DNA from 2 places in the Streptomyces sp. NPDC104814 genome. Region 2 is predicted to be linked to the other one. Evidence: predicted binding sites of a transcription regulator. Region 2 holds the regulator's gene; the other holds the start of a gene.

Region 1 (14,416 bases), on a different contig from region 2:
TTGATGGCCTGCACCATCGCGTACCCGATGAGGTGCGTGAAGGAGATCTTCCCGCCGCGGGCGCGCTTGAGGTGGTTGTTGATGACGATGCGGTTGTCGAAGAGCAGCTTCACCGGGACCGCGCGCACCGAGGTGGCGGTCGGCATCTCCAGCGAGGCGTCCATGTTCTTCGCGACCGCGGCGGACGGACCGCGCAGCGTCACGAGCTCCGGGCCGGCCGGCGCCTCCTTGGCGGGCTGCGCCTTCGCCGCGGGCTGAGCGGGCGCCTGTGCGGGACGCGCCGGCTGAGCCTGGGCGGGGGCGGCCTTCGCCGCGGGGGCGGGAGCCTTGGCCGGAGCGGCGGCCGCGGGCTTCGCAGCCGCGGGAGCCGGAGCGGCGCTCGGCGCCGGAGCGGCCGGCGCGGCGGCCTGCGGGGCCGGGGTGGGGGGCGTCGTGGTGGGGGTCTGCGCGGCCCCCGCGGCCGCGCCGCCCGACGCAACCGGGGCTCCTGCGGCCCCCGGCTTGTAGTCGGCGAAGAAGTCCCACCAGGCACGGTCTACCGAGTTCGGGTCCTGGAGGTACTGCTGATAGATCTCGTCGACGAGCCACTCATTCGGACCGAACGCAGCAGCGGGGTTCTTTCCCGCTTGGTCGGCGTCGGTCGTAGGTGCGCTCGATGCGTTACTGGGGGACTGTGGCGACACGGCGGCAACCGCCCTCTTCCGCTTCACAAGGTGATGGACAGCGGGAATAAAGGCTACGCCTCCCTGAGGGTGAAGGTCAGGCCGGGCCCGTTCATCGTCGCGTAAGTCACATCTCAGCCCGTGTTTCGGGGCTTGAAATGGCGGGAAACAAGCGTGGTTCCGGTGTGAAAGAGGCGTGCCGGGGTACGGCAACGGGGGCCCGCCGCGTGCAGCGTGCGGGCCGTGTGCCTGATCACACGTGTCCGTCGGCGCGGATGCTCGTGGATCTTGAGGCTCCGCTTCGAACCCTACGTCAACTTTGAACGGTTGGGTCTCCCGGAAGAGTGACAAGAATCCGGCAACCTCGCTCGGATTCGGCCACCCCGATGCGGCCCCCGTGCAGGTCCACGGCCCAGCGTGCGATCGCCAGGCCCAGCCCGGTGCCGCCGTCGCTGCCGGGACCGTGCGGCCGTGTGACCACACCCCGGTTGAACCGCTCGAAGACGCGGTGCCACTCCGACTTCGGAATGCCGGGTCCCTCGTCCAGGACCTCCAGCTCCAGCGAGCCGGGCGCCTTCCCGCTGCGCGCCCGGACCGTGACCCGGCCGTGCGGCGGGCTGTGCTTGACCGCGTTGTCGATGAGGTTCGCCACGACCTGGTGGATGCGCTCCGGGTCGGCGTGTGCGGTCAGGTCGCTCGGGAAGACGTCCAGGTGCAGATGGACGTCGGCGCGGGTGTGGCTGCCGGAGCCGGAGGCGATGCCCGCGCGCGCCGAGGCGACCATGTTGGCCTCCTTCAGCACGCCGGACAGATACGGCCACACCTCGAAGCGACGTTTCTTCAGCGGTACGACGCCGTTGTCCAGCCGGGACAGGTCCAGCAGCGTCTCCACCAGCCGGCCCAGCCGCTCGGTCTGCTTCAGGGCCGTGCGCATGGTCTCGGGATCGGCCTCGGTGACGCCGTCGACGATGTTCTCCAGCACCGCGCGCAGGCCCGCGATGGGGGTGCGCAGCTCGTGCGAGACGTTCGCCACCAGCTCCTTGCGCTGGCGGTCCTGCGCCTCCAGCTCGTCCGCCATCACATTGATCGTCTGGGCGAGGTCGCCCAGCTCGTCCCAGCGGCTCTCGCGCACCCGGCGCGTGTAGTCGCCCTGCGAGATGGACCGGGCCACGGTGTTCATCTCGTCCAGCGGCGCGGTCAGCGAGTGCGCCACGAACTGGGTGATCAGCAAGGTGGCGATCATGGAGAAGACCGTGATGAAGCGCAGCTCCGTGCGGGTGCGCATGGCGATCATCATCAGTCCCGTGGTGATCAGCACCGCGATGACGACCAGCGCACCCAGCTTGGTCTTGATCGAGAACGGGCGAACGCCGCCCCAGGGCTCCCTGGGACGGCGTCGTGCGGCCGGCCGCCCGTCGCTCATGGCGCCGGCGTCTCCAGCGCGTAGCCCACACCGTGCACGGTACGGATCCGCTCGGCGCCGATCTTCCGGCGCAGCGCCTTGATGTGGCTGTCGACCGTGCGGGTGCCGGAGGCGTCCGCCCAGTCCCACACCTCCGCCAGCAGCTGCTCCCGGGAGAGCACCGCGCGCGGGGTGTTCGCCAGGCACACCAGCAGGTCGAACTCGGTGGGCGTCAGATGCACGTCCTCCGACTTCACCCGGACCCGGCGCTGCGCGTGGTCGATCTCCAGCTCGCCCAGGCGCATCACACCGCTGCGCGGCGTGGCGGCGGCCAGCGCGGCCCGCTCCACCCGGCGCAGCAGCACGTGCACGCGTGCGGCCAGCTCCCGCATCGAGAACGGCTTGGTCATGTAGTCGTCGGCCCCGACGCCCAGCCCGACCAGCATGTCGGTCTCGTCGTCGCGGGCGGTGAGCATCAGCACCGGGACCGGCCGCTGTGCCTGCACCCGCCGGCAGACCTCGAGCCCGTCGAAGCCGGGCAGCATGATGTCGAGGATCAGCAGATCGGGCTGCCAGGCCTCGGCGGTGTCGACGGCCGCCGGGCCGTCACCCGCGGTTTGCACGAGGAATCCCTCGGCGCGCAGGCGGGCCGCGATGGCGTCGACGATCGTCGGATCGTCCTCGACGACCAGGACCCGCCGCTGCGCGCCGGGGCTCGCCGTCGTGCCGCTCTGGGAGGTGTGTGTCTGCTCCATCGCCCGCCCCTGAAGTGTGCTTTCCGGAATCAGTGGGGTGATCCCTCGGTCTGCGCGTGACTGCGATTGACGCTTGAATGATCGGCGTCAGGGAAGCAGCGTACGGGGAGTCACCACGGCTTTGCTATTCAGGTCGGATCCCGAGGTGCACGACGTCGGGAACGCCTCGGGCAACGGGGATCTCTTCCGTACGCACCTGCTGGAACCCGACATTCCCCAAGGTTTCTTCGAAATCCGGAGACGGCTGGGCCGACCACACCGCGAGCACCCCGCCGGGCCTCAACACCCGTACGCAGCTTGCCAGTCCGGCCGGTGAGTACAGTCCGTCGTTGCCTTCCGTGACGGTCCAGCCGGGGCCGTTGTCGATGTCCAGGCACAGCGCGTCGAACGTGGCGGATGTCTCATTGACGTAGTCCACCAGGTCGTCGTGCACGATCTCGGTGCGCGGATCGGCCAGTGCCTCGCCGGAGAGTCCGCCGAGCGGACCGGTGCGGTGCCAGTCGATGACGGCGGATTCCCTTTCCACCACGGTGATCCGGCCCCACCGTGAATTCGCAGCCGCATGGGCCAGCGAGAAGCCGACACCGAGACCGCCGATCAGCACGTGCGGCGCGGTGCGGTCGCCGAGGGCTTCCAGCGCCGCGTCGACCAGCAGCCGCTCGCTGCGGCCGTCGGAGGTGTCCATCAGGAAGCAGCCGTTGGCGATGATCTGCAGCAGCTCGCCGTGCCGCCGCAGCACGACCTCGCCGTAGGGACCCTCGCGGCGGTCCAGGACCTCGGGACTGTCGTACGTCGTGGACATGGACCCCATCCTGCATGAACGCGGCTTTGCGGGAACCGGAATTACCTGCGACGGCGTGATCGGCGAGGCGTCCGTGCGCTCCCGCGCCCCTGGAGCGCCGGCGGCCGGCGGACGCGTAAGAACATTGAGAGGTTGCTGAGAATCCGGTCACGCGTGGCGTGGATCACAGACAGCGGGCAGTCGGGACCCGAAAGGTGGGCCGTGACGGAAGGAGCTCCTCACTGTGGAACGCACTGCGAGGGTCGACACCGCACCCGCCGACGCGCCCCTTCCGGCCGATCTGCCGGGCCTCGCGCAACTGCTGGACGGCATGCCCGGCCAGCCCCGGCGCAGAGGCCCGCGGACACACGTCGAGCCACTCGCCGATGCGGCGAAGGCCGCCCCGGCTCCCCGTGACCGGCTGCGGGCGGTACGGCCCTCGCGGCTGCTGCCACCGGCGGTTCGCCCCTGGCAGTGGCTGCCCTCTCCCCGGGCGACCCCCTTCACCTTCGCCTACGCCGCGGTCCTCGCCGTCACCTCGCTGGTCGCCGCGTACGCCGACCCCGCGGTGGTGCAGGCGCTGCAGCAGGGGTCCAGCACGGACGTCGCGCACCTGGCGCGGCACCCCGTGCTGGTGCTCGTCGGCAGTGCGCTGTGGATCGCCGGCGGGGTGTTCTCGCCGTACACGCTCGGTTTCCTGCTCGTGCTGAGTGCGCTGGAGCGGCGCATCGGCGGTCTGCGCACGGCCGGTGTCTTCCTGTGCGGGCACGTGCTGGCGACGCTGGCGACCGAGGTGCCGGTCGGGGTCGCGGTGGCCACCGGCCATCTGCCGGACACCTCGCTGCACCGCCTCGACTACGGCATCAGCTTCGGCGTCGCCGCGGGGGTGGGCGCGCTGGCCGGGCTGCTGACCCCCTGGCTGCGCTGGCCGCTGCTGGCCTGGGTCGCGCTGATCATCGGCCAGGACCTGCTGAGCTCCTACGATCCGCTCACCAGCTGGGGACACGCGATGGCGCTGACCATCGGCATCACCACCTGGCCCCGCCTGCGCCGCTGGACGGCGCCCGCACCGCACGGCGGCCGGCGCCGCATCTGAGACGGCCCAGCAGCGGCGGCGGCCCGGCGCGAGCCCGCGGGCGGCGCACGCGGGTGGCGCACGCGGGTGGGTGACGGACTGCGCAGCCCCGTGCCGTGCCGTCGCTCAGTCCGCCAGGCGTCGCGCGCTGGTCAGCGGTGCCACCACCCGCCATCCCAGCGTCTCGTACAGCGCCCGCCCGTCCGGAGTCCCGGCCAGTACGCTCGTGCGCGCGCCCGCGTCGGCCGCACCCCGCTGGAGGGTGCGCATCACCAGCGTGCCCAGCCCACGCCGCCGGTGCTCCGGCGAGGTCTCGATCATGTCCGCCACCGCGGTGCGGCCGGTCGGCGCGATCTGCCCGCTCGCCGCCCAGGAGCCGTCCGGCGCCGTGACGAGGGCGCGGAGCACGCCGCCCCGTGTCCAGGTGCGCAAGCGGTAGCCGTCCGGGACGGCGGGCGGGGCCGCGGAACCCGTGAGCGGGACGGACATCAGCCAGCCCGGTTCCGGGTCGACCCCCCAGCCGGCGCCGAGCCAGCCGCCGGCCTCGGCCGGATCCCGGAACGCCTTCAGCTGCACGCCCGCCCCGGTCACCGCGTCCGCCACCTTGCGGACGACGGCCTCCTGCACGGCGTCGCCGACCCCGGCGAACACATGGCGGCCGACGTGGTCCGGCCGTCCGACGTCGATGGTCCAGCCCCAGCCCTCGTCCACCGGCGGGGCCGCGCCCCGCGAGACGACCCACCCCTGCACCCAGGCCCGCACGATCGTGTCCGACACCCCGGTCGCCTCCTTGTCCCCGCCGTATCCCGTCCCCGCACCTCTTACCCGGATGCAGAGTAATACTCGCCAGCAGGTTTCAGTTATTACATTTCTGCCCGCCATCTCCCCGTCGCATCCCCGCCGCTTCCCCTCCGGTTCCTTGATCGCTCACAGCGAACATCCGTCTGGGAACATCCCGCGCTGCCCAAGCATTGAGTCGGTACAACTCAACTTGACTGCCGAAAGGGAGATCATGGCTTCGACGTCCGCATCGCTCACCCTCCCTGTGCTGCCGCTCGACGACGAGGTCGTGCTGCCCGGGATGGTGGTTCCGCTGGACCTGAGCGACTCCGAGGTCCGCGCCGCCGTGGAGGCCGCGCAGGCCGCCGCCGGCTCCCAGGCCGGAAAGCCCCAGGTCCTGCTCGTGCCACGCATCGACGGGACCTACGCGAGCACCGGTGTCCTCGGCACCGTCGAGCAGGTCGGCCGGCTGGCCGACGGCGACCCCGGCGCCCTGATCCGCGGCCGCGGCCGCGTCCGGATCGGCGCCGGCACCACCGGCCCGGGTGCGGCGCTGTGGGTCGAGGGCACGCGGCTCGACGAGACACAGCCGGACCCCGTGCCGGGACACGTGCAGGAACTGGTCAAGGAGTACAAGGCCCTCGCCACCTCCTGGCTGAAGAAGCGCGGTGCCTGGCAGGTCGTCGACCGTGTCCAGGCCATCGACGACGTGTCCGCCCTCGCCGACAACTCCGGCTACTCGCCCTTCCTCACCACCGCGCAGAAGGTGGAGCTGCTCGAGACCGCCGACCCGGTCGCCCGCCTCAAGCTCGCCACCCAGCAGCTGCGTGACCACCTCGCCGAGCAGGATGTCGCCGAGACCATCGCCAAGGACGTCCAGGAAGGCGTCGACAAGCAGCAGCGGGAGTTCCTGCTGCGCCGCCAGCTGGAGGCCGTCCGCAAGGAACTGCGTGAGCTGAACGGGGAGACGGAGGGCGAGGAGTCCGACGACTACCGCGCCCGCGTCGAGGCCGCCGACCTCCCCGAGAAGGTCCGCGAGGCCGCCCTCAAGGAGGTCGACAAGCTGGAGCGCGCCTCCGACGCCTCGCCCGAGGGCTCCTGGATCCGCACCTGGCTCGACACGGTCCTGGAGATGCCGTGGAACGAGCGCACCGAGGACGCCTACGACATCCAGGGCGCCAAGGCCGTCCTGGACGCCGAGCACGCCGGGCTGAACGACGTCAAGGAACGCATCACCGAGTACCTCGCCGTGCGCAAGCGCCGCGCCGATCGCGGCCTGGGTGTCGTCGGAGGCCGCCGCGGCGGTGCCGTGCTCGCCCTGGTGGGGCCGCCGGGCGTGGGAAAGACGAGCCTCGGCGAGTCGGTGGCCCACGCCATGGGCCGCAAGTTCGTCCGCGTCGCCCTCGGCGGTGTGCGCGACGAGGCCGAGATCCGCGGTCACCGCCGCACGTACGTCGGCGCGCTGCCCGGCCGGATCGTGCGGGCCGTCAAGGAGGCCGGCTCGATGAATCCGGTGGTCCTGCTCGACGAGATCGACAAGGTGGGCTCGGACTTCCGGGGCGACCCGGCGGCGGCCCTGCTTGAGGTCCTCGACCCGGCGCAGAACCACACGTTCCGCGACCACTACCTGGAGGTCGAACTCGACCTGTCGGACGTGGTGTTCCTGGCCACCGCCAACGTCCTGGAAGCCATCCCGGAGGCGCTCGCCGACCGCATGGACATCGTCCGCCTCGACGGCTACACCGAGGACGAGAAGGTCGTCATCGCCCGCGACCACCTGCTGCCGCGGCAGCTGGAGCGGTCCGGCCTGAGCAAGGACGAGGTCACCCTCGACGAGGACGCCCTGCGCAAGCTGGCCGGCGAGTACACCCGCGAGGCCGGGGTGCGCACCCTGGAGCGCTCCATCGCCCGTCTGCTGCGCAAGGTGGCCGCGCAGCACGAACTGGGCGAGCGCGCGCTGCCGTTCACGGTCACCGCGCAGGACCTGCGCGACCTGATCGGCCGACCGCACCACGTGCCCGAGTCCGCCCAGGACCCGGCCGAGCGCCGCACCGCCGTCCCCGGTGTGGCGACCGGTCTCGCGGTCACCGGCGCCGGCGGTGACGTCCTCTACGTCGAGGCGTCCCTCGCCGACCCGGAGACCGGTGCGGCCGGACTGACCCTCACCGGTCAGCTCGGCGACGTGATGAAGGAGTCCGCGCAGATCGCGCTGAGCTTCCTGCGCAGCCACGGTGCCGAACTGGAGCTGCCCGTCGGCGATCTGAAGGACCGGGGTGTGCACATCCACTTCCCGGCGGGCGCGGTCCCCAAGGACGGCCCGAGCGCCGGCATCACCATGACGACGGCCCTGGCATCCCTGCTCTCCGGCCGTCTGGTCCGCACCGACGTGGCGATGACCGGCGAGGTGTCGCTGACCGGCCGGGTGCTGCCCATCGGCGGTGTGAAGCAGAAGCTGCTCGCCGCCCACCGCGCCGGGGTGACCACCGTGATCATCCCCAAGCGCAACGAACCCGACCTGGACGACGTCCCGGCCGAGGTGCTGGACAAGCTGGACGTCCACGCCGTGACCGACGTGCGCCAGGTCCTGGAGCTGGCGCTCGCACCCGCCACGAGCGAGGCGGCGCCGGAGGTTCCGGTGGCGGCGTGACGGACGCCGCCGGACGAGGGAGGGCCCCGGGTCCCGTGAGGGAGACCCGGGGCCCGTCCCCGTCCACAGCCGTGGCGGGCCGCGGTCAGGTCCGCACAGCCGCGCCGCCCCCCTCAGACCGGCCCCGGCCGCCGACCGCCGCGCCCCCAGCGCCGCGGCCCGTCCGGGCACCCAGTGGCGGCGACCGCCCCGGCGCCGGCGCCGCGTCCCCAGCGCCTGGGACCGCCCCGGGGCCCAGTGGCGCCGGCCGTCCCGGGCCTCGCATCCCCGAGCCGGTGCCCGGAAGGCGGCCCCCGCATCTCCGCGCCGGTGCCCGAGGCCGCCCGTGTCCGACGTGCGCCCCGCCGGCGTCCCGAAGGCCGTCGGCGGGGCGGGTAGCGGGGCGTCAGCCGAGGGCCAGGGCCTGGAGCCGGTCGTAGGCGCCGTTGAACTTGTCGTGGTCACCGACCGTCGGTCCGGACGACGTGTACTGCCACATCGTGTAGTACGCCCAGCCGGCCGGCAGCGTGCCCGGATCGGTGGAGTACCGGGCGATCCACAGCGGGTTGGTGGTGGCGAAGCCGCCGTAGTTGCCGGTGCACTGGGTCCACCAGCTGGTCGCCGTGTAGATGACGGCGTCGCGGCCCGTACGGGCCTTGTACTGGTTCAGGAAGTCACGGATCCAGCTGACCATGCCGCTCTGCGTCTTGCCGTAGCAGGCGGCGCCGTACGGGTTCCACTCGATGTCGAGGGCGCCGGGCAGGGTCTTGCCGTCGCGGGACCAGCCGCCGCCGTGGTCGACGAAGTAGTTGGCCTGGGTGGCGCCACCCGTGGTGTCGGGTGTCGCGAAGTGGTACGAGCCGCGGATCATGCCGACGTTGTAGGAGCCGTTGTACTGCTGCGCGAAGGAGGGGTTCGTGTAGTACGTCCCCTCGGTGGCCTTGACGTAGGACCACTGCACGCCGCTGCTCCACAGCGTGGACCAGGCGACGTTGCCCTGGTAGCCGGAGACGTCGACGCCTTCCGTCTGGGTGGCGTCACCGGTGCTGGGCGTGCCGCCCTGGCCGTCGTGGGCGATCACGCCCATGCCCATGTGGGCGGAGCCGCGCGTGGGGACGTCGGCTGACCGGGCGGACGCGGGCAGGGCGAGGGAGAGCACCGCGAGGCCGGCCGCAGCGAGCGCGGCGAGCAGTCGGCGGTGTGCGGAACGGGGTCTGTGCACGGGCATGACGTGCCTCCGAGGGCGTCGGTGGGGAACGCTGGACGACGTGCTGCACAGGGTGGCCCGAATCTGACTGGCGTGGGCATGCCAGCCGTGGGCCTGGTACAAGAAGCTACGCACGTAGACCGCACAGAGGGAAGGGGTGCGGACGCTGCCGTTGGTCTAGCCCTGCGAAATACTGACCAAGCTGCGGCGATGGTGTGCGCCTGGCGGAAACTTTCAGGATCGGGAAACCGGATCAGGGGACTGACGTGCACGAGGACGCGAACGGCGCGGAGCATCGGGGCGAACCCGAGGCGATGCCGAGTGGTGTGGACCAGGAGTTCCTGGCGCTGGAACGCGAGCTGACCGTTTTCCTGCGCCGGGCCCGCGCCAGCCAGGGCGAGATGGCCCGCGAGGTCCACCCGGACCTGGAGTCGGCCGCCTACGGCCTGCTGGTCCGGCTGGACGAGTGCGGCCGGCAGCGCGCCACCGAACTGGCCGCCTACATCGGCGTCGGCAAGGCCACCATGTCCCGCCAGCTGCGGGCCCTGGAGGAGCTGGGCCTGGTGGCGCGCGAGCCCGACCCGGCCGACGGCCGCGCGTGGCTGGTCCACCTCACCGAGGAGGGCCACCGCCGGGTGAGCAGCGTCCGCGACGCCCGCCGCGCCCGCTACGTCAGCAAGCTCGCCCACTGGAACCGCCGCGAGGTGGCCGAACTGGCCCGGCTGCTGCACCAGTTGAACCGCGGCATGGAGAAGTGACGGCCACCCCCTCCTAGGTCGCCGGCGGCGCGGCCGTGGGTCACCACTCCGCGTAGACCACCGTCGCGTCGTCGTGGGTCTTGTTGCGGCCCAGACGGGCGCGGGCCTGCGCGTCCGCGCGTTCCAGGGACCGGACGCGGGCCACCAGGGCCTGCGCGCCCTCCTTCTGGATCAGCCGGAGGCAGTCCGCCCAGTCGCCCTCGCCGAACTTCTCCACCCAGCGCGTCGCCCCGTCCGTCAGCGCGGCCAGCGCGGTCACCTCCTCGCGCGGCAGGGAGCCGGTGACCGCCCGGCCGGCGACCGAGGGGTCGGCCGCCGCCGTGAAGAAGCCGCCCTCCTTGTTGCGCAGGTGCGCGTCGATCATCTCGTCCGTGGCCAGCGCGGCCCGCGGCAGCCGGGCCAGCCGGTCGTCGAGGACCGCTGTCACCGCACCCGCCGGGGACTGCACCAGCAGGGCGGAATCGGACAGCACCAGGTACTCGACGACGGCTGCGGACCACCGCGCCACCACCACGGTTGCCTGGGGGGTACGCGGGTGAGAAAGGTCACAGGTCCGGGCGTGTGTGGCGGAGGCGCGCGCGATGGCGCGGGCAAGGACTTCCGCCAGGGGAACATCCGGGAGCGAAACGGTCAGTTCGGTCAGCGCTCCGCCGAGGCGAGCCGTGTACCAGGGGACGGAATGCAGACATCCCGTGTCCCCGTTGCGGGGCGGGGTCACCCCGTCCAGGACGACCAGCGACCCGCCCTGTCCGGAAGCGGGTACTCCGATGGCGGCGAAGTCCTCGTTGGGGCGGATCGGATCACCGGGTTCAGAGACGAGTTCCGTACGCATCCAGCCAGTCTGCACGAGCCCTTCACATGCTCCGCGAACGGCTGGCAACCGTCGCGGATTCACCGTACCCGCGCCCCCGCGCCGCCGGTTTTGGGGTGGAATGCTTCACTCCGCCGAGGCGTGGCGGCGAATCCTGCCAAAGCGCGCCGCCGACGTCCAACCGGCCCGCCGCGCAAGGGCGCTGCACGCGCCAGAGGAACTTGCCCGCCAACTCATCCCCGATGTTCACTCCTTCGGGTGGCGGGGCAGGTGATGCCCGCCCGCTGCCCACCGGCACTGGGAGGGTCGGGAACCGTACCGGACGTACGCGCCGATTGACGGGGTGTCATCCGGTCCCATGGCTACACGAGTACAGGAATGCGAGCACCGGTGCAGAAGATGCGGCCTCGGCGCACAGGCAGGCAGTCGGCCCCCGAAGGGGGCGCGCAGCCCCCCGTCGTCGGCAAGGGCCGCCCCACCCACGTCCGCAATCGGCTGATCGTCGCCGTCGCGGTGGTGGCAGCCGCCATCGCGGGCGCCGGCGCCCCGTCCGTCATCGCCGCCTCCGGGCAGCTGAAGGACACCCAGGACCTGGTCACCCTCGCCGGGCAGACCCAGCAGGCGCTGACCCTTGCCCACGCCCTCGCCGACGAACGCGACGACGTCACCTCGTACGTCGCCGCCGGCCGGCCCAAGTCCAAGGCGCCCGACGAGCAGCGCAGCGCCCGCGTCGACCGGCAGGTCGCGGAACTGCGCGCCGACACCGACCTGCCCGCCGCCCTGCGCACCGACCTCGACGGCATCGCAGCCGTCCGCCGGGCCGCGCTGACCGGGCAGAGCGGCGCCCTCGAGGCCCACCAGGCGTACTCGGCCGCGATCACCGAGCTGCACCGGCTCACCGAGCAGCTCGCCCAGCAGAGCCCGCCGCGCGCGGGTTCCGGTGCCTACGCCCTCGCCGAGCTGGACTCCGCCGTCCAGCAGGCCGCCGCCACCCGCGGCCTGCTGCTCGCCGCGCTGAACGTCCCCGGCGGCACCCAGAACACCATCGACCCGGTCACCGGCCTGCCCGAGACCGGCTCGGACTCCTCCTCGTCCGCCGCCAAGCAGCGCGACGCGCTCACCGCCGCCGCCCAGCAGGCCCGGCTGCGCTCCGACGCCGCCCTCGCCGGCTTCCACGAGACGGCGCCCCGGCAGGCGGTGACGTCGTACGACTCCACCGTCACCGGACCGGAGACCACCACCGCCGAGAAGTACCTCGCCCGCCTCACCGACCAGCCCGCCCTGGACGACAGCGAGCTCGACACCAGCACGCGCAAGCTCGACGCGGCCCTGTCCGCGCGGATCGAGCTGATGCGCGGCGCGGAGTCAGCGCTCTACGAGCACCGCACCAAGGCCCTGGAACAGCTGCGCGACGACGACGTCACCGCGCTGGAGATCCGCATCGCGATCCTCGGTGCGCTGATCCTGCTCGCCGTCGGCATCGCCACCGCCATGGCCCGCAGCCTCACCCGCCCCCTGTCGGTGCTGCGGCGCGGCTCCGCCCGGCTGGCCGAGGCCGAGGACCCGGCCACGCAGGAACCGGTGACGTTCACCGGCCGCAACGACGAGTTCGCCCAGGTCGTCCGCTCCGTCAACGCCCTGCACGCGCACGCCGCCGCCCTCGCCGAACGCGTCGCCACCCTGGAGTCCGACCGCAAGCACCTGGTCGGCCAGCGGCAGAAGATGGCCGACGCCCGCGAGGAACTGCGCGCCGAACTCGCCGAGTCCGCCGCCCAGCTGGACCGGCTGCGCACCAGCATCGGCTCCACCTTCGTCAACCTCGCCCTGCGCACCCTCGGCCTGGTCGAGCGTCAGCTCGCCGTCATCGAGGGCCTGGAGGAGCGCGAGCAGGACCCCGACCGCCTGGCCACCCTGTTCAAGCTCGACCACTTCGCCACGGTCATGCGCCGGCACAGCGAGAACCTCCTCGTCCTCGCCGGCACCGAGCACGTCCAGCAGCACGCGGGCCCGGTCCCGCTGGTCGACGTCGTCCGCGCCGCCGTCAGCGAGATCGAGCGCTACGAGCGCGTCCGCATCGCGGCCCTCCCGCCGCACGCGCACGTCGCCGGGTTCGCCGCCGACGACCTCTCCCACCTGCTGGCCGAACTCATGGAGAACGCCACTGCGTTCTCCCCGCCCGACGTGCCCGTCGAGGTCTCCGGCTGGCTGCTGGAGAGCGGCGAGGTCATGCTCTCCGTCCAGGACGAGGGCATCGGCATGACGGACGAGCGGATGGAGCGGCTCAACGCCCGCCTCACCGCCTTCGACCCGAACACGCCGTACGACCAGGAGGGCGAGGAGGGCCTCGGCCTCGGCCTCTACGTCGTGGCCCGCCTCGCCCACCGGCACGGCGTGCGGGTGCGGCTGCGCGAGCAGAAGCAGGGCGGTACGGCCGCGGTCGTCGTCCTGCCGCAGGCGCTGCTGGCCGCCGCCCCGCCGGCCGCGGTCGCTCCGCCCGCGCACACCGCGAGCACCACCCAGACGTTCTCCCTGCCGGGCGCCGACGCCGAGGCCAACTCCAACGTCCTCCACGGCCGCACCGGCGACGGCGACCTTCTGGTCGCGCTCGCGGAGAAGGCGGTGGCCGAGAAGGCGGTGGCGGAGAAGGCGGTACGGGAGCAGGGGCAGGCGCAGGCCGACGAGCGCGAGCCCGGGCAGGACACCGCCCGGCAGCCGGCGCCCGCCGACGGACAGGCGCCGGAGCAGCCCGCGGAGCCGACGCCGGCCGAGAGGCCCGTGGCGCACCCCGCGCCGCCGGTGGAGTCCCCGGCCGAGATGACGATGGAGCTGCTGATCCCGTCCCCGAAGACGGACGAAAACGCTCCCGAGCCCGCGCCGGAGCCCGTGTCCGAGCCCACGCCGGCCCCCGAGGCCGAGGCCGAGGCAGTGGGCGAGGCGGAGGCGGAACACGAGCGCATCGCGGACGAGGAAGACCAGTACACCGCGAAGGGCCTGCCCAAGCGCACCCCCAAGATCACCGCCCCCGCCCAGTCGGAGCGCCCCCGCACCAAGTCCGTGGACGCCGAAGCCCTGCGCAGGCGGCTCGGCGGCTTCCGCCAGGGTGCCACCGCCGGCTACCGCGACGCCCAGGCGGAGATCGCCGAGCAGACCGGGCAGACCAGGACACCCGCGGCGCAGCCCGCGGAGCGACGACCTACACCAGACGCCACGGGGGGCACAGTCGAGGAGGCAAGCAGTTGACCGCGCCCAGTACCTTCGGTCTGAGCAGTGAAGCCCGCAACCTGCACTGGCTGTTGAGCAACCTCGTCGAGGAGGTCCCCGGCATCCTCTCGGTCGCCGTGGTCTCCTCCGACGGCCTGCTGCTGCTCTCCTCCGACCAGGAGCGCAACGTCGAGGCCCGGCAGGCCCGGCGGACGACCCGGTCCGCCGGCCCCCGCGGTTCCGCCGCCGACCTCGCCACCATCGTCTCCGGCATCGGCAGCCTCACCATCGGCGCGGCCAAGCTGATGGACGGCGGCGCGGTCAAGCACACGATGGTCGCCATGGAGGAGGGCAGCCT
Region 2 (14,416 bases):
CCTGCACGAACGGTGCGTCGCCGCCCGCGAACATCGCGACGACCAGGCGTGGCGCGTCCGTCAGGGCCATGATCAGCATGGACAGCCCGACCGTGGGCTGCCACGCCCCGTCGCCGCCGAGCTGGCGGGCCAGCGTGTGGGTGACCGCGCCCAGGACGAAGGAGGAGATCACCATCGCCACGGCCGTCGTCAGCACGATCGGGATGGCGTTGGAGAGCGTGGCCTTGATCGCGTCCTGCCGGGCGCCGTCGAAGCCGAAGACGGCCAGCAGGCCGTAGAGGAACGTCACGACGAGGGCCGGGCCCCACATCGCGTAGTCCCGCATCCGCAGGAACGTCTGGTTCGGGGCCAGCACGATCCCCTTCAGCAGGTCCTTCCAGTGCAGCCGCGGCCCGATCGGGCCGGCCGGGGCCGCCGCGCCGGCCTGGTAGGTGCCGCCCTGCGTGTAGCCCTCGTCGTAGCGGGCCTGGTCGTCGATGGAGAACGCCTGGGTGTGCCCGGGCTGGTTCGCCGCGTACGGGTCCGCCGGGCCGGGGCCGTAGCCGCCGCCCGGGCCGCCGAAGTACTCCGGCTCGCCCTGCGGCGGGTGACCGCCGGCCTGCGGCCACGGCGACGCCGGGCCGCCGGCGCCGCCCGGTGGGGGCGACTGCGGGTAGCCGTACGACGGTCCCTGCGGTGCCTGCTGTCCGTACGGGGGGTGTTGCGGTCGCGATTGCGGGGCACGGCCGTCCCGGCCGCCGCGTCCGATCCTGAATCCAGCCACGTCAACGAACGTACCTGGTTCCGCTGAGTGACGTGCCCACGGCCGAGTCCCCGGCGGGGGTTTGCGGCCGAGCTGTGACATCCCCTAAGGGGCCAACGCCGGGCACTTCGGGGTCGTTTCAGGGACGCTTCCGGGACCGGGGACTCAACCCCGCCACCGCTCACGCCCGCGGCAGGAACGCCCGGGTGGAGAACGTCACCGCCGGTTTCGCCGACACCAGTCCCTGCCGTGCCCCCGGGTACACCGTCACCGTGTCCTGCGTCTCGCTCCGGTACGTCCGTACGACCAGGTCCGCCCGGCCGTCGCCGTCGAAGTCGGCGGCGGCGACCACCCGGGCCGTGCCGTGCGCCGCCGATGGCACGGTGACCGTCTCCCGTGCCGACAGGCCCGCCGGGCCGCCCCGGAAGATCTTCAGCCGGGAGCCGCTGGAGACCAGCTCGCTCAGGCCGTCGCCGTCGAAGTCGGCGGCGTCGAGCACCGTGCCGGGGGAGTCGAGGGCGGCGCGGTGGGCGCCGGGCAGGTCGTAGAGCAGGGTGGTGCCGCCCATGGCGCCGACCGCCGCGTCCAGGGCCTTGCCCCGGCCGAAGCGGCCCAGGGTCACGTCGATGCCGGCCGGCAGTACCGCGCCGGTGCGGGTGGGGCCGTCGGGGCCGCCGAGGACCACCGCGAAGGTGCCGGACCGTTCCGCCGTACGGACGACGAGGTCGTCGTAGCCGTCGTGGTCGACGTCGGCGGCGGGGCCGGTGGGCAGGTTGCCGGGGGCCGGGATCGGTGCGGCGGCGGCGCGCGGGGCGCCCGTCCGGGTGAACGGGCCGCGCAGGAAGCTCAGCTTCCCGCCCGTGGCGTGCAGCGTGAGGTCGGTGTGGCCGTCGCCGTCGAAGTCGCCGCACACCGGCTGGTCGGGCCAGTCGTCGCCGGCCCGGGCGCGCGCCGGCACGGTGAGGACGACGCCGCGCCCGGTCAGGCCGCCGGGCGAGCCGAAGAGCAGTTGCAGCGGCACCGGTGGCTGCCCCTGGCCGTCGTAGGGCGGGTCGGTGGAGACGACGAGGTCGGTGAAGCCGTCGCCGTCCAGGTCGCAGGACGCCTCCGCCTCGAACAGCGCGGGCAGCTCGCCGCCGGCCCGGGCGGCGTGGGTGCGCGGGGCGAGCAGCTGCCGGGTGCCCGGTACGAGGCCGTGCGCGCTGCCGTAGACGATGCCGATGCCGGGGTCGTCGGTGTGCGGCTGGTTCTTGGCGAGGTCGTCGAGGACGAGGTCGCGGTGGCCGTCGCCGTTGAAGTCGTCGGGGACCTTGCTGCCGGTGCCGCGCGGGACCGGCAGGGGCGCCGTGGCGGGGGCCGCCCGGACGGGCGCGGGGTCTTCCCCGGCGGCGGAGCTGCACCCGGCGAGCAGAAGGAGACAGCCGGCGGCCGCCGCGGACAGGGCCCCTCTTCGCACGCGCACCGATTCCACCTCACCCGCCCCACCGGCAACGACCCGGCAATCATGCACGCGTTCGAGGCGGGGGGACAGCCCCGGGGGCGCCGCGGGGTGGCGGGCACGCGGGGTCGGCCCCGGCGGCGTCCTTGCCGGTGCCCGTGGGCGAGGATGGGGGCATGAGCGTCGTGAAGATCAATGTGCTGACCGTTCCCGCCGAGCAGCGGGAGGTCCTGGAGAAGCGGTTCGCCTCGCGGGCCCACGCCGTGGAGAACTCCGACGGCTTCGAGTGGTTCGAGCTGCTGCGCCCCGTCGAGGGCACGGACCAGTACCTGGTGTACACGCGCTGGCGGGACGAGGAGTCCTTCCAGGCCTGGATGGAGGGCCCGATGAAGGCCGCCCACCAGGGCGGCGCCGAGGGCGAGCGGCCGAAGCCCGCGGCCTCCGGCTCGACCCTGTGGTCCTTCGAGGTGGTCCAGCAGGCGGCCCCCAAGGGCGTCTGACCGGCCCGGACACACGGACGACGGCGCCCCCTGCCTGTGCGGGTCAGGGGGCGCCGTCGGTTTCGGGGGAGCCGTTACTTCACCGGCTCCGGCTCCGGGGTGCTCTCGGACTCGGTCTCGCCCGCCGGGTCGACCGGCGTCCTGACGGAGTCGAGGAGCAGCTGGGCGACGTCCACGACCTGGATGGACTCCTTGGCCTTGCCCTCGTTCTTCTTGCCGTTGACCGAGTCGGTCAGCATGACGAGGCAGAACGGGCAGGCGGTGGAGACGATGTCCGGGTTGACGGAGAGGGCTTCGTCGACGCGCTCGTTGTTGATGCGCTTGCCGATCCGCTCCTCCATCCACATCCGCGCGCCGCCGGCGCCGCAGCAGAAGCCGCGCTCCTTGTGGCGGTGCATCTCCTCGTTGCGGACGCCGGGGACGGCGGCGATGATCTCGCGCGGCGGCGTGTAGATCTTGTTGTGGCGGCCCAGGTAGCACGGGTCGTGGTAGGTGATGATGCCCTCGACCGGCGTGACCGGGGTCAGCTTGCCCTCGTCCACCAGGTGCTGGAGCAGCTGGGTGTGGTGGATGACCTCGTAGTCGCCGCCGAGCTGCGGGTACTCGTTGCCGAGCGTGTTGAGGCAGTGCGGGCAGGTGGCGACGATCTTCTTGGCCGACTTCGGCTTCGCGGACTCGGCGACGACCTTGCCCTCGTCGTCCAGCTCCTCGCCGAACGCCGTGTTCAGGGCCATCACGTTCTCCATGCCGAGCTCCTGGAACAGGGGCTCGTTGCCCAGGCGGCGGGCGGAGTCACCGGTGCACTTCTCGTCGCCGCCCATGATCGCGAACTTGACGCCCGCGATGTGCAGCAGCTCGGCGAAGGCCTTGGTCGTTTTCTTGGCGCGGTCTTCGAGGGCGCCGGCGCAGCCGACCCAGTACAGGTACTCGACCTCGGTCAGGTCCTCGATGTCCTTGCCGACGACCGGGACCTCGAAGTCGACCTCCTTGAGCCATTCCAGGCGCTGCTTCTTCGCCAGGCCCCAGGGGTTGCCCTTCTTCTCCAGGTTCTTGAGCATCGTGCCCGCCTCGGACGGGAACGCGGACTCGATCATCACCTGGTAGCGGCGCATGTCGACGATGTGGTCGACGTGCTCGATGTCCACCGGGCACTGCTCGACGCAGGCGCCGCAGGTGGTGCAGGACCACAGGACGTCCGGGTCGATGACGCCGTTCTCCTCGGCGGTGCCGATGAGCGGACGCTCGGCCTCGGCCAGCGCGGCCGCCGGGACGTCCTTGAGCTGCTCCTCGGACGCCTTCTCCGCGCCCTCCATCGTCTTGCCGCCGCCCGCGAGCAGGTACGGCGCCTTGGCGTGGGCGTGGTCCCGCAGGCTCATGATCAGCAGCTTCGGGGAGAGCGGCTTGCCCGTGTTCCAGGCGGGGCACTGCGACTGGCAGCGGCCGCACTCGGTGCAGGTGGAGAAGTCCAGCAGGCCCTTCCACGAGAACTGCTCGACCTGGGAGACGCCGAAGACGTCGTCCTCGCCCGGGTCCTCGAAGTTGATCGGCTTGCCGCCGCTCGTCATCGGCTGCAGGGCGCCCAGCGCGGTCTCACCCGTCGCGTTGCGCTTGAACCAGATGTTCGGGAACGCCAGGAAGCGGTGCCAGGCCACACCCATGTTGGTGTTGAGGCTGACCGTGATCATCCAGATCATGGTCGTGCCCAGCTTGATCATGGCGAACAGGTAGACCAGGTTCTGCAGCGTGGAGACGCTCAGGCCCTTCAGCGCCAGGATCACCGGGTAGGAGGCGAAGTAGCCGGCCTCGTAGTGGTCCACGTGGTGCAGGGCGCCTTCGAGGGCGCGCAGCACGTAGATCGCGAGGCCGATGACGAGGATGACGTACTCGACGAAGTACGCCTGGCCCATCTTGGAGCCCGCGAAGCGGGACTTGCGGCCGGGGCGCGAGGGCAGGCTGAGCAGGCGGATGACGATCAGCGTCGCGATGCCGAGCGTGGTCATCGCGCCGATGAACTCGATGTACATCTCGTACGGCAGGAAGCCGCCGAGCACGGGCAGCGTCCAGTCGGCCTGGAACAGCTGGCCGTAGGCGTTGATGATCGTGGGCGGCAGCGTCAGGAAGCCGATGGCCACGAACCAGTGGGCGATGCCGATGATCCCCCAGCGGTTCATGCGCGTGTGGCCGAGGAACTCCCGCACCAGGGTCACGCTGCGCGCGTAGGGGTTGTCGGTCCGGCTGCCCGCCGGGACCGGCTGGCCCAGCTTGAAGTACCGGACGAACTGGCCGATGGCGCGGGCGAGCAGGGCGACGCCGACCACGGTCAGGGCCAGCGACACGATGATCGCGGCGAGTTGCATGGGGGCTCCTCGGGCCTGCGAGGGGTGAATCGAGGGAGATTACTAAGCGGTAACTTATTCAGTTCGTCTGAGACTACCCCTATCTTCCGATGCAATGTAGCCAGCCGTTCGGTGATCTGTGTCGCTGAGGCTTGCCTTAAAGGATCACAGCAAACCGGGGGCCCCGGCGAAGCCGGCCGCAATCCGAACGTGTTATTCGTACCAAATTGGTACATTCACCTCTAACTTATATCCGTGCTCTACGGGATCGCCGCCGCCACCGCCGCCCTGCTGCTCACCGCCCTGCTCGCGGGAGCGCTCCGGACGCCTGCCCTGCGCCTGGGGCTCGTCGACCGGCGCCGGCGCACGCGGCCGGTGCCGCTGCTCGGCGGGGCGGCCATGGTGCTCGCCACCTGCCTGGTCGCCGCGGCCGGCAACTGGACCCGCCTCGCGCCGCTCGGCCACGGCAACGACCAGCTGCTCGTCGCGGGCGCCGCGGTCGCCGCGCTGGGCCTGGCCGCCGACGTCTGGCGGCTGAAGACCCGGTTCCTGCTGGTGGGTACGGCCGTGGCAGCCGCCTTCGTCGTGCCGTACGACGAGACGGGCGTGCTCGGCGGGATGCTGGGCGTCGCCTTCATCGCCGCCGCCTCTCTCGCCTTCCGCTCGCTGGACCACGCCGACGGCGTCGCCGGGACCGTGGGGGTGCTCACCGCCTTCGGGGTGGCGGCGTGTGCCGCAGCGGAGGTGATGGACGGGCTCGCGGTGCTGCTGAGCGTGCTCGCCGCCGCGCTGACCGGCTTCCTCATGCACGGCTGGCCGGCCGCCCGGATCGGCCTCGGCTCCTGCGGCTCGCTGTTCACCGGCTTCCTGCCGGCCTCGGCGGCCGTGGTCACCCGGTCGGGCTACGACCTGACCGGCACCGCCGCCGTCCTCGGGCCGCTGGTCGCGCTCGGCGCCGCCGACGTCGTCCTCGTCGCCTTCTCGCGCCGGCTGGCCGGACGGGCGCTCGCGCGCGGCGGACCCGACCATCTCGGCCACCGGCTGCGGCGGCTCGGACTCACCGCGCAGGGCACCGCCGTACTCCTGGGCGTGGCCTCGGCCGCCGGGGTACTCGTGGGAGTGCTGGTGCACGCCGGATGGGCGCGGCCGAGCGCCGCCCTGTGGGTGGCGGGCGGCGCGCTGGTCGTCGTCCTCGCACTGCTGCGGGTGCCGGTGTACCGGGTGCCGCGCCGGCGGGGACCCGGCCCCGGGGCGGGGCCGCAGACCATGGCGCGGGCGCCCCGGCAGCATGATCCGGCGACCGCCCGGCCGACTTTTTCCCGGGTGCAGCCACCTCGACGTCCGCCATCGTCGCAGGTCAGAGCGCCGTTGCGTGTAAGGAACGGATAAGAGTTGAGTCCCAGTGACTCAGGTCTGTTGACCGAGCCGTGAGCCTCATGCACACTTGAGCCTGTTCCACTCAAGTCAGTTGGAGGAATCGCAATGGCACGTGCGGTCGGCATCGACCTGGGCACGACGAACTCGGTGGTCTCGGTCCTCGAGGGCGGCGAGCCCACCGTCATCACCAACGCCGAGGGCGCCAGGACCACGCCGTCCGTCGTCGCCTTCGCCAAGAACGGCGAGGTGCTGGTCGGCGAGGTGGCCAAGCGCCAGGCCGTCACCAACGTGGACCGGACCATCCGTTCGGTCAAGCGTCACATGGGCACGGACTGGAAGATCGAGCTGGACGGCAAGCCGTTCAACCCGCAGCAGATCTCCGCGTTCATCCTGCAGAAGCTGAAGCGCGACGCCGAGGCCTACCTGGGCGAGAAGGTGACCGACGCGGTCATCACCGTCCCGGCCTACTTCAACGACTCCGAGCGTCAGGCGACGAAGGAGGCCGGTGAGATCGCCGGTCTGAACGTCCTGCGCATCGTCAACGAGCCGACCGCCGCCGCGCTGGCCTACGGCCTCGACAAGGACGACCAGACGATCCTCGTCTTCGACCTCGGTGGCGGCACCTTCGACGTATCCCTGCTGGAGATCGGCGACGGCGTCGTCGAGGTGAAGGCCACCAACGGTGACAACCACCTCGGTGGTGACGACTGGGACCAGCGCGTCGTCGACTACCTGGTCAAGCAGTTCCAGTCCGGCCACGGCGTGGACCTGTCCAAGGACAAGATGGCCCTGCAGCGCCTCCGTGAGGCCGCCGAGAAGGCCAAGATCGAGCTGTCCTCCTCCACCGAGACCTCGATCAACCTGCCCTACATCACCGCGTCCGCCGAGGGCCCGCTGCACCTGGACGAGAAGCTCACGCGCGCCCAGTTCCAGCAGCTGACGGCCGACCTGCTGGAGCGCTGCAAGACGCCGTTCCACAACGTCATCAAGGACGCCGGCATCTCCATCAACGAGATCGACCACGTCGTCCTCGTCGGTGGCTCCACCCGTATGCCCGCCGTCGCCGAGCTCGTCAAGGAGCTGACCGGCGGCAAGGAGGCCAACAAGGGTGTGAACCCGGACGAGGTCGTCGCCATCGGCGCCTCGCTCCAGGCCGGTGTCCTCAAGGGCGAGGTCAAGGACGTCCTGCTGCTCGACGTCACCCCGCTGTCCCTCGGCATCGAGACCAAGGGCGGCATCATGACCAAGCTCATCGAGCGCAACACCACGATCCCGACCAAGCGCTCGGAGATCTTCACCACGGCCGAGGACAACCAGCCGTCGGTGCAGATCCAGGTCTACCAGGGCGAGCGCGAGATCGCGGCCTACAACAAGAAGCTCGGCATGTTCGAGCTGACCGGTCTGCCGCCGGCGCCGCGTGGCGTCCCGCAGATCGAGGTCTCCTTCGACATCGACGCCAACGGCATCATGCACGTCACGGCGAAGGACCTCGGCACCGGCAAGGAGCAGAAGATGACCGTCACCGGCGGCTCCTCGCTGCCGAAGGACGAGGTCGACCGCATGCGTGAGGAGGCCGAGCGCTACGCGGAGGAGGACCACAAGCGTCGCGAGGCCGCCGAGGCCCGCAACCAGGGCGAGCAGCTGGTCTACCAGACGGAGAAGTTCCTCAAGGACAACGAGGACAAGGTCCCCGGCGAGGTCAAGACCGAGGTCGAGGAGGCCGTCGCCGAGCTGAAGGAGAAGCTCAAGGGCGAGGACACCGCCGAGATCCGCTCCGCCACGGAGAAGGTCGCGGCCGTCTCGCAGAAGCTCGGCCAGGCGCTGTACGCCGACGCCCAGGGCGCCCAGGCCGCCGGTGGCCCCGAGGACGGTGCCGCCGGTGGTGCCAAGGCCGCCGACGACGACGTCGTGGACGCCGAGATCGTGGACGACGAGCGCAAGGACGGGGCCGCGTAATGACGGAGGAGACCCCGGGTTTTGAAGAGAAGCCCGACGTCCCCTCCGGCGCCACCCCTGACGACGCCGAGCCGAAGGCCGCCTCCTCCGAGGAGGGGGCGGCCCCGGCCGGGGACGGGAACGAGGACGCGGGTCTGCTGGCCCAGCTGGACCAGGCACGCAAGGCGCTCGACGAGCGCACGGCGGACCTCCAGCGCCTCCAGGCCGAGTTCCAGAACTACCGCCGCCGGGTCGAGCGGGACCGCATCGCGGTCAAGGAGGTCGCCATCGCGAACCTCCTGACCGAACTGCTGCCCGTGCTCGACGACATCGGGCGCGCGCGGGAGCACGGCGAGCTGGTCGGCGGCTTCAAGTCGGTCGCCGAGTCGCTGGAGACCGTCGCGGCCAAGATGGGCCTGCAGCAGTTCGGCAAGGAGGGCGAGCCCTTCGACCCGACGATCCACGAGGCCCTGATGCACTCCTACGCGCCGGACGTCACCGAGACGACCTGCGTGGCGATCCTGCAGCCCGGGTACCGCATCGGCGAGCGCACCATCCGCCCCGCGCGGGTGGCCGTCGCCGAGCCGCAGCCCGGCGCGCAGGGCGCGAAGACGGAGGGCGCCGAGGACAAGGCGGCCGACGACAAGGAGAACGGTGGCCCGGACGAGGGCTGACGTCGCACACACCATGGGGATCACCGGAAAGGGGGCACGTCGGGGATGAGCACCAAGGACTTCATCGAGAAGGACTACTACAAGGTCCTCGGCGTCCCCAAGGACGCCACCGAGGCCGAGATCAAGAAGGCGTACCGGAAGCTCGCCCGCGAGTTCCACCCGGACGCCAACAAGGGCAACGCCAAGGCCGAGGAGCGCTTCAAGGAGATCTCCGAGGCCAACGACGTGCTCGGCGACCCCAAGAAGCGCAAGGAGTACGACGAGGCCCGCACCCTGTTCGGCAACGGCGGCTTCCGGCCGGGGCCGGGCGCGGGCGGCGGCTCCTTCAACTTCGACCTGGGCGATCTCTTCGGAGGCGGCGCCCAGGGCGGAGGCAGCTTCGGCGGAGGACTCGGTGACGTCTTCGGGGGCCTGTTCAACCGGGGCGGTGCCGCGGGGACGCGGACCCAGCCCCGGCGCGGCCAGGACATCGAGTCCGAGGTCACGCTGAGCTTCACCGAGGCCATCGAGGGCGCCACGGTCCCGCTGCGGATGTCCTCCCAGGCGCCGTGCAAGGCCTGTTCCGGCACCGGCGACAAGAACGGCACACCGCGCGTGTGCCCGACCTGCGTCGGCACGGGACAGGTGGCGCGCGGCTCCGGCGGCGGCTTCTCGCTGACGGACCCCTGCCCGGACTGCAAGGGCCGGGGCCTGATCGCGGAGCACCCCTGCGAGGTCTGCCACGGCAGCGGCCGGGCGAAGTCCTCCCGCACCATGCAGGTCCGCATCCCGGCCGGCGTCTCGGACGGGCAGCGGATCCGGCTGCGCGGCAAGGGCGCCCCCGGCGAGCGCGGCGGTCCGGCCGGTGACCTCTATGTCGTCGTCCACGTCGGCGCCCACCCGGTGTTCGGCCGCAAGGACGACAACCTCACGGTCACCGTGCCGGTGACGTTCGCGGAGGCGGCGCTCGGCGGGGAGGTCAGGGTCCCGACCCTGGGCGGCCCGCCGGTCACGCTGAAGCTGCCGCCCGGCACGCCCAACGGCCGCACGATGCGCGCCCGCGGCAAGGGCGCGGTCCGCAAGGACGGCAGCCGCGGCGACCTCCTGGTCACGGTGGAGGTGAGTGTTCCCAAGGACCTGTCGGGGAAGGCTCGTGACGCGCTCGAGGCGTATCGCGAGGCGACCGCGGACCAGGATCCGCGGGCGGAGCTGTTCGAGGCCGCGAAGGGAGCTTGAGTGGGATGGACGGCCGTCGACGTAATCCGTATGAACTGACGGAGGACACCCCGGTCTACGTCATCTCGGTGGCGGCCCAGCTCTCCGGCCTCCACCCGCAGACGCTGCGCCAGTACGACCGCCTGGGCCTGGTCTCCCCGGACCGCACCGCGGGCCGGGGGCGGCGCTACTCGGCCCGTGACATCGAACTGCTCCGCCAGGTGCAGCAGTTGTCGCAGGACGAGGGCATCAACCTGGCCGGCATCAAGCGCATCATCGAACTGGAGAACCAGGTCGCCGCGTTGCAGTCCCGCGTCGCGGAGATGCAGGCGGCCCTGGAGGGCGCGGCGGCGGCGATGCAGCAGCGCGAGGCAGCCGTCCACGCCTCCTACCGCCGCGACCTGGTCCCCTACCAGGAGGTCCAGCAGACCAGCGCACTGGTCGTGTGGCGGCCCAAGAAGGCCAAGGACTAGCGGACGTTCAGCGCACCGCGCGAAGGGCCCGGAGGCGATCCGCCTCCGGGCCCTTCGCGTGCGTCGTGCCGGGTGCCGGCCGCGCGCGGTGGGGCGACGGCGGGCCCCGGGAAGACGGCGGAGGTGCCCTCACGCTGGCCGATATCGTTCGGTCATCTGTGCTGATCCGGGGAAGGTGAACACCCGCTCGTGAAGAGTCGGTAAAGGGTGTTTGGTGGTGAATGGGCGGGTGTTCTCCCCGTCTTCACGCACCAAGCGGAGGGTGATGTTGCTATCTCGTTAGGTGGCCGGTCTTGACGCAAGGTGGCGGTCCCGCGTTGGCTTTTCAGTCACGTGGGTCGTGCCGCTGCACCCGCGTTTCGTACCGCACCCGAAGTGAGCCCCCGCATGCGCCGTACCGCCCTGTCCGTGGCCGCATCCACGCTGATCCTCCCGCTCGCCGGCTGCAGCATGCTGAACTCGACGGGCGGCGGCGGCACCGCGAGCCCCACCAAGGGCGACGACGTCACGGTGGGCCTGCTCCTGCCGGAGAAGGTCAACTCCCGGTACGAGAAGTTCGACCACCCCATCATCGCCGCGAAGGTCGCCTCCCTCACCCGCAACCAGGGCAAGGTGGAGTACGCCAACGCCGAGCAGGACGCGGCCCGGCAGGCGACCCAGATGCAGCAGATGATCGACGACAAGGTCGACGTCATCCTGCTGGACGCGGTCGACTCGCACGCGATCGCCGACGAGGTGAAGAAGGCGAAGGACGCGGGCATCCCCGTCATCGCCTACGACCGTCTCGCCGAGGGCCCGATCGACGCCTACGTCTCCTTCGACAACGAACTGGTCGGCGAGGTGCAGGGCCGCACCCTGCTGGACGCCCTCGGCGAGGGCGCCGGCACCGCCGACCGGATCGTCATGATGAACGGCTCGCCGACCGACCCGAACGCGGCCCAGTTCAAGCGGGGCGCGCTGAGCGAGCTGAGCGGCAAGGTGACGATCGCCAAGTCCTACGACACCAAGGACTGGGACCCGAAGAACGCCCAGACCAACATGGCCGAGGCCATCGCCGCGATCGGCGCCAAGAAGATCGCCGGTGTCTACTCCGCCAACGACGCCATGGTCGGCGGCATCATCAAGGCCCTCAAGGCGGCCGGTGTCTCCACCCTGCCGCCGATCACCGGGCAGGACGCCGAACTGGACGCGGTGCAGCGGATCGTGGCCGGCGACCAGTACATGAGCGTGTACAAGCCCTACCCGACGGAGGCGGAGGCCGCCGCGGAGATGGCCGTGGCCAAGGTGCAGGGCAGGGACATCCAGTTCGACGCGCTCGCCGGCGACAGCGTCGACAGCCCCACGCAGAAGAACGTTCCGGCCCAGCTGGTCAGCGTGGTCGCGCTGACCAAGAGCAACATCAAGAGCACGGTCGTCAAGGACGGCATCTACAAGGCGTCGGAGATCTGCACCTCGAAGTACGCGTCGGCGTGCGCCTCGATCGGGCTGAAGTAGCGCCCCACGAGGCGGCCCCAGCGAATTAGCCCCAGCGAATCGGCCGCCGCGAATCGGCCCCGGCGAATCGGCCGGACACGTCGGCGGACCGGCCGTGGCGCAGCGCTCACGGTCCGGTGACCGGGGTCATGGGCACGAACACGCCGTCCGGGGCGTGCGGGACCGTCGCACCGCTGAGGTAGCCGTCCGGGTCCCGGTCGCCGGCCACCCGCAGCCCCGTGACCCGCGCCCGCTTCGGGACGTCGTACCAGACCTCGATCTCGATGAGGTCGTGGCCGCCGATCTCGACCCGCTCGTGCTGGCGGCGCACCGCCATCGCGAAGGAGTCGGGCCGAGTGCGGGCCCCGTCCGCGCTCACCAGCCGCTGCCCGGCGGCGACGTAGGTGTGGAAGGCGGGGTCGGCATTGCGCACCCGCAGCCGCGCGGTGCAGAACTGCCCGTCCGGCTGGGCCTCGCTGTGCGTGCCGGCCACCGCGGTCAGCCCGCACCGCAGGGAGAGCACCGTGAAGACCAGGTGTCCGTCGCGGTGCTCGCCCGAAACGCGCGAGGAGGGGCGGGCGGAGGCACTCGGCGGCGCACCCGTGGACGCGTCGCATCCGCTCGCGGCCACGATGGCGGCCAGGACGAGCGCTGCCGCCCGGACGGCTGCGATCAGCGGGCACGCCGGTGTCGTACGCCCTGCACGGACCATGTCCGGCATTGTCGGGCCGCATCGCGCCGAAGGGGAGAGGCCCGGCCGGCGCGGTCCGGTGGACCGAGGACGCGGAGGGCGGGAGATAGCGGTACGAACCGGTGGTTTCCCGCGGTCACGCGCGTTCGAGCCGTGTTGCACCGCACGCTCCGTCCGCGCATAGTTGCGCTGCGAAGAGGCGTGAACCGGGGGTGGAGTGGGCGATGACCGGGCACGGGACGGATGAGCACCCGCACGGTGCCGGCCGACTGTGCGCGGCCGGGGACCGGGTGTACTCCCGGGCGGTGCGGCGCGGCCGGGTGCCCCGCCGGGACGCCGAGCAGGTGCCCTGCCTGCTCGACCTGGCGCTGCTGCACCCCGACCCGGACGACATGGACTGGCTGGTGCCGACGGCGCCGCAGGAGGTCATGACCCGGCTGCTGCGCGGCGTGTACGACGAGGTCGCCGAGAGCCAGCGCCGGGTGGGCGCGGCGGTGGCGGCCGTCGAGTGGTACGCCGGTCTCGGCGGCCGTACGCCCGCGGCGGGGGCCGGAGCGGGTGAGGGCAGCGCGATCCGGGTGCTGGACGGCCTCGCGCGCATCCAGGCGGCGATGGACGAGGCGACGCAGGCGTGCACGACCGAGGTGCTGACCGTGCAGCCGGGCGGCATCCGCCGCGAGCACGAGCTGTCCGAGGGGCTGCACCGGGCGCTGGCGCTGCGCGGCCGGGGTGTGCGCATGCGGGACCTGTACAACCATGTGGCGCGGCACGGGCAGGGGCTGCTGACGTATCTGGAGCTGATGGGCGACGCTGTGCAGGCGCGCACGCTCGACGAGGTCGTGGACCGGCTGATCCTCTTCGACCGCACGGTGGCGTTCATCCCGGCGAACGCCGAGCGCACGATGGCCCTCGAACTGCGCCACCCGGCCCTGATCTCCTACCTGGTCACGGTCTTCGAGCGGCTGTGGCGCCTGGGCGTCCCGCTGAACGCGCCCATCCCCGACAGCGGTATCGAGGGCATCTCGCACCGCGAGAAGTCCATCGCGGCGCTGCTCGCGGAGGGGCATCAGGACGCGGTGATCGCCGAGCGCCTCGGCATCAGCGTCCGCACGTGCCGGGCCCACATCGCCCGCCTGTCGGAGACGCTCGGCGCGGCCAGCCGTACCCAACTCGGCGTGCGCATCGCCCAGGTGGGCCTGGACACCCCGGCGCACCTGACCTTTCCGTGCCAGGAATCCCCGACGGCCCGGTGAGCCGGCCGGTCCGCGCCGCCTCACTCGTCCTTGTTCAGGATCCCGGACTGCGCGATCAGATAGCCGAGTTGGGCGCGGCTGCCGCTGCCGAGGGCGGCGGCCAGCTTGGCGATGTGCGCCCGGCAGGTGCGCACGTTCATGCCGAGGCGGCGGGCGATGGCCTCGTCGACGTGACCCTCCACGAGCAGTTTGGCGATGGAGTGCTGGATCTCCGTGATCCCGTCGGGGGCCGTCTCGTAGGGCGCGCCGGCGCTCAGCGCGACGGCACGGTTCCACATGAACTCGAAGACCTTGATCAGGTAGCGGACGAGTGCCGGGTTGCGTAGTTCC

The links. The regulator HspR, encoded in region 2, represses chaperone genes until heat shock. The targets are predictions, from matches to a motif close to TTGAGNNNNNNNNNCTCAA.
Region 1: the regulator HspR is predicted to act here: its motif matches at 5,647-5,665, upstream of lon (endopeptidase La).

The regions. Positions count from the first base shown of each region.
Region 1 covers NZ_JBVJOL010000003.1:328,314-342,729, forward strand. Annotated here, with positions in the region: gene ACZ64A_RS14620 (multifunctional oxoglutarate decarboxylase/oxoglutarate dehydrogenase thiamine pyrophosphate-binding subunit/dihydrolipoyllysine-residue succinyltransferase subunit) at 1-683, opposite strand, end outside; gene ACZ64A_RS14625 (sensor histidine kinase) at 976-2,085, opposite strand; gene ACZ64A_RS14630 (response regulator transcription factor) at 2,082-2,819, opposite strand; gene ACZ64A_RS14635 (spermine/spermidine synthase domain-containing protein) at 2,944-3,621, opposite strand; gene ACZ64A_RS14640 (rhomboid-like protein) at 3,845-4,696, shown strand; gene ACZ64A_RS14645 (GNAT family N-acetyltransferase) at 4,802-5,452, opposite strand; gene lon (endopeptidase La) at 5,688-8,102, shown strand; gene ACZ64A_RS14655 (lysozyme) at 8,488-9,309, opposite strand; gene ACZ64A_RS14660 (MarR family winged helix-turn-helix transcriptional regulator) at 9,555-10,046, shown strand; gene ACZ64A_RS14665 (protein phosphatase 2C domain-containing protein) at 10,087-10,878, opposite strand; gene ACZ64A_RS14670 (nitrate- and nitrite sensing domain-containing protein) at 11,257-14,097, shown strand; gene ACZ64A_RS14675 (roadblock/LC7 domain-containing protein) at 14,094-14,416, shown strand, end outside.
Region 2 covers NZ_JBVJOL010000011.1:129,423-143,838, reverse strand. Annotated here, with positions in the region: gene ACZ64A_RS30655 (Yip1 family protein) at 1-844, opposite strand, end outside; gene ACZ64A_RS30650 (FG-GAP repeat domain-containing protein) at 924-2,204, opposite strand; gene ACZ64A_RS30645 (antibiotic biosynthesis monooxygenase family protein) at 2,357-2,680, shown strand; gene ACZ64A_RS30640 ((Fe-S)-binding protein) at 2,755-5,037, opposite strand; gene ACZ64A_RS30635 (MraY family glycosyltransferase) at 5,272-6,405, shown strand; gene dnaK (molecular chaperone DnaK) at 6,499-8,349, shown strand; gene grpE (nucleotide exchange factor GrpE) at 8,349-9,002, shown strand; gene dnaJ (molecular chaperone DnaJ) at 9,048-10,217, shown strand; gene ACZ64A_RS30615 (heat shock protein transcriptional repressor HspR) at 10,223-10,669, shown strand; gene ACZ64A_RS30610 (sugar ABC transporter substrate-binding protein) at 11,057-12,163, shown strand; gene ACZ64A_RS30605 (DUF4352 domain-containing protein) at 12,270-12,854, opposite strand; gene ACZ64A_RS30600 (helix-turn-helix transcriptional regulator) at 13,058-14,086, shown strand; gene ACZ64A_RS30595 (helix-turn-helix transcriptional regulator) at 14,107-14,416, opposite strand, start outside.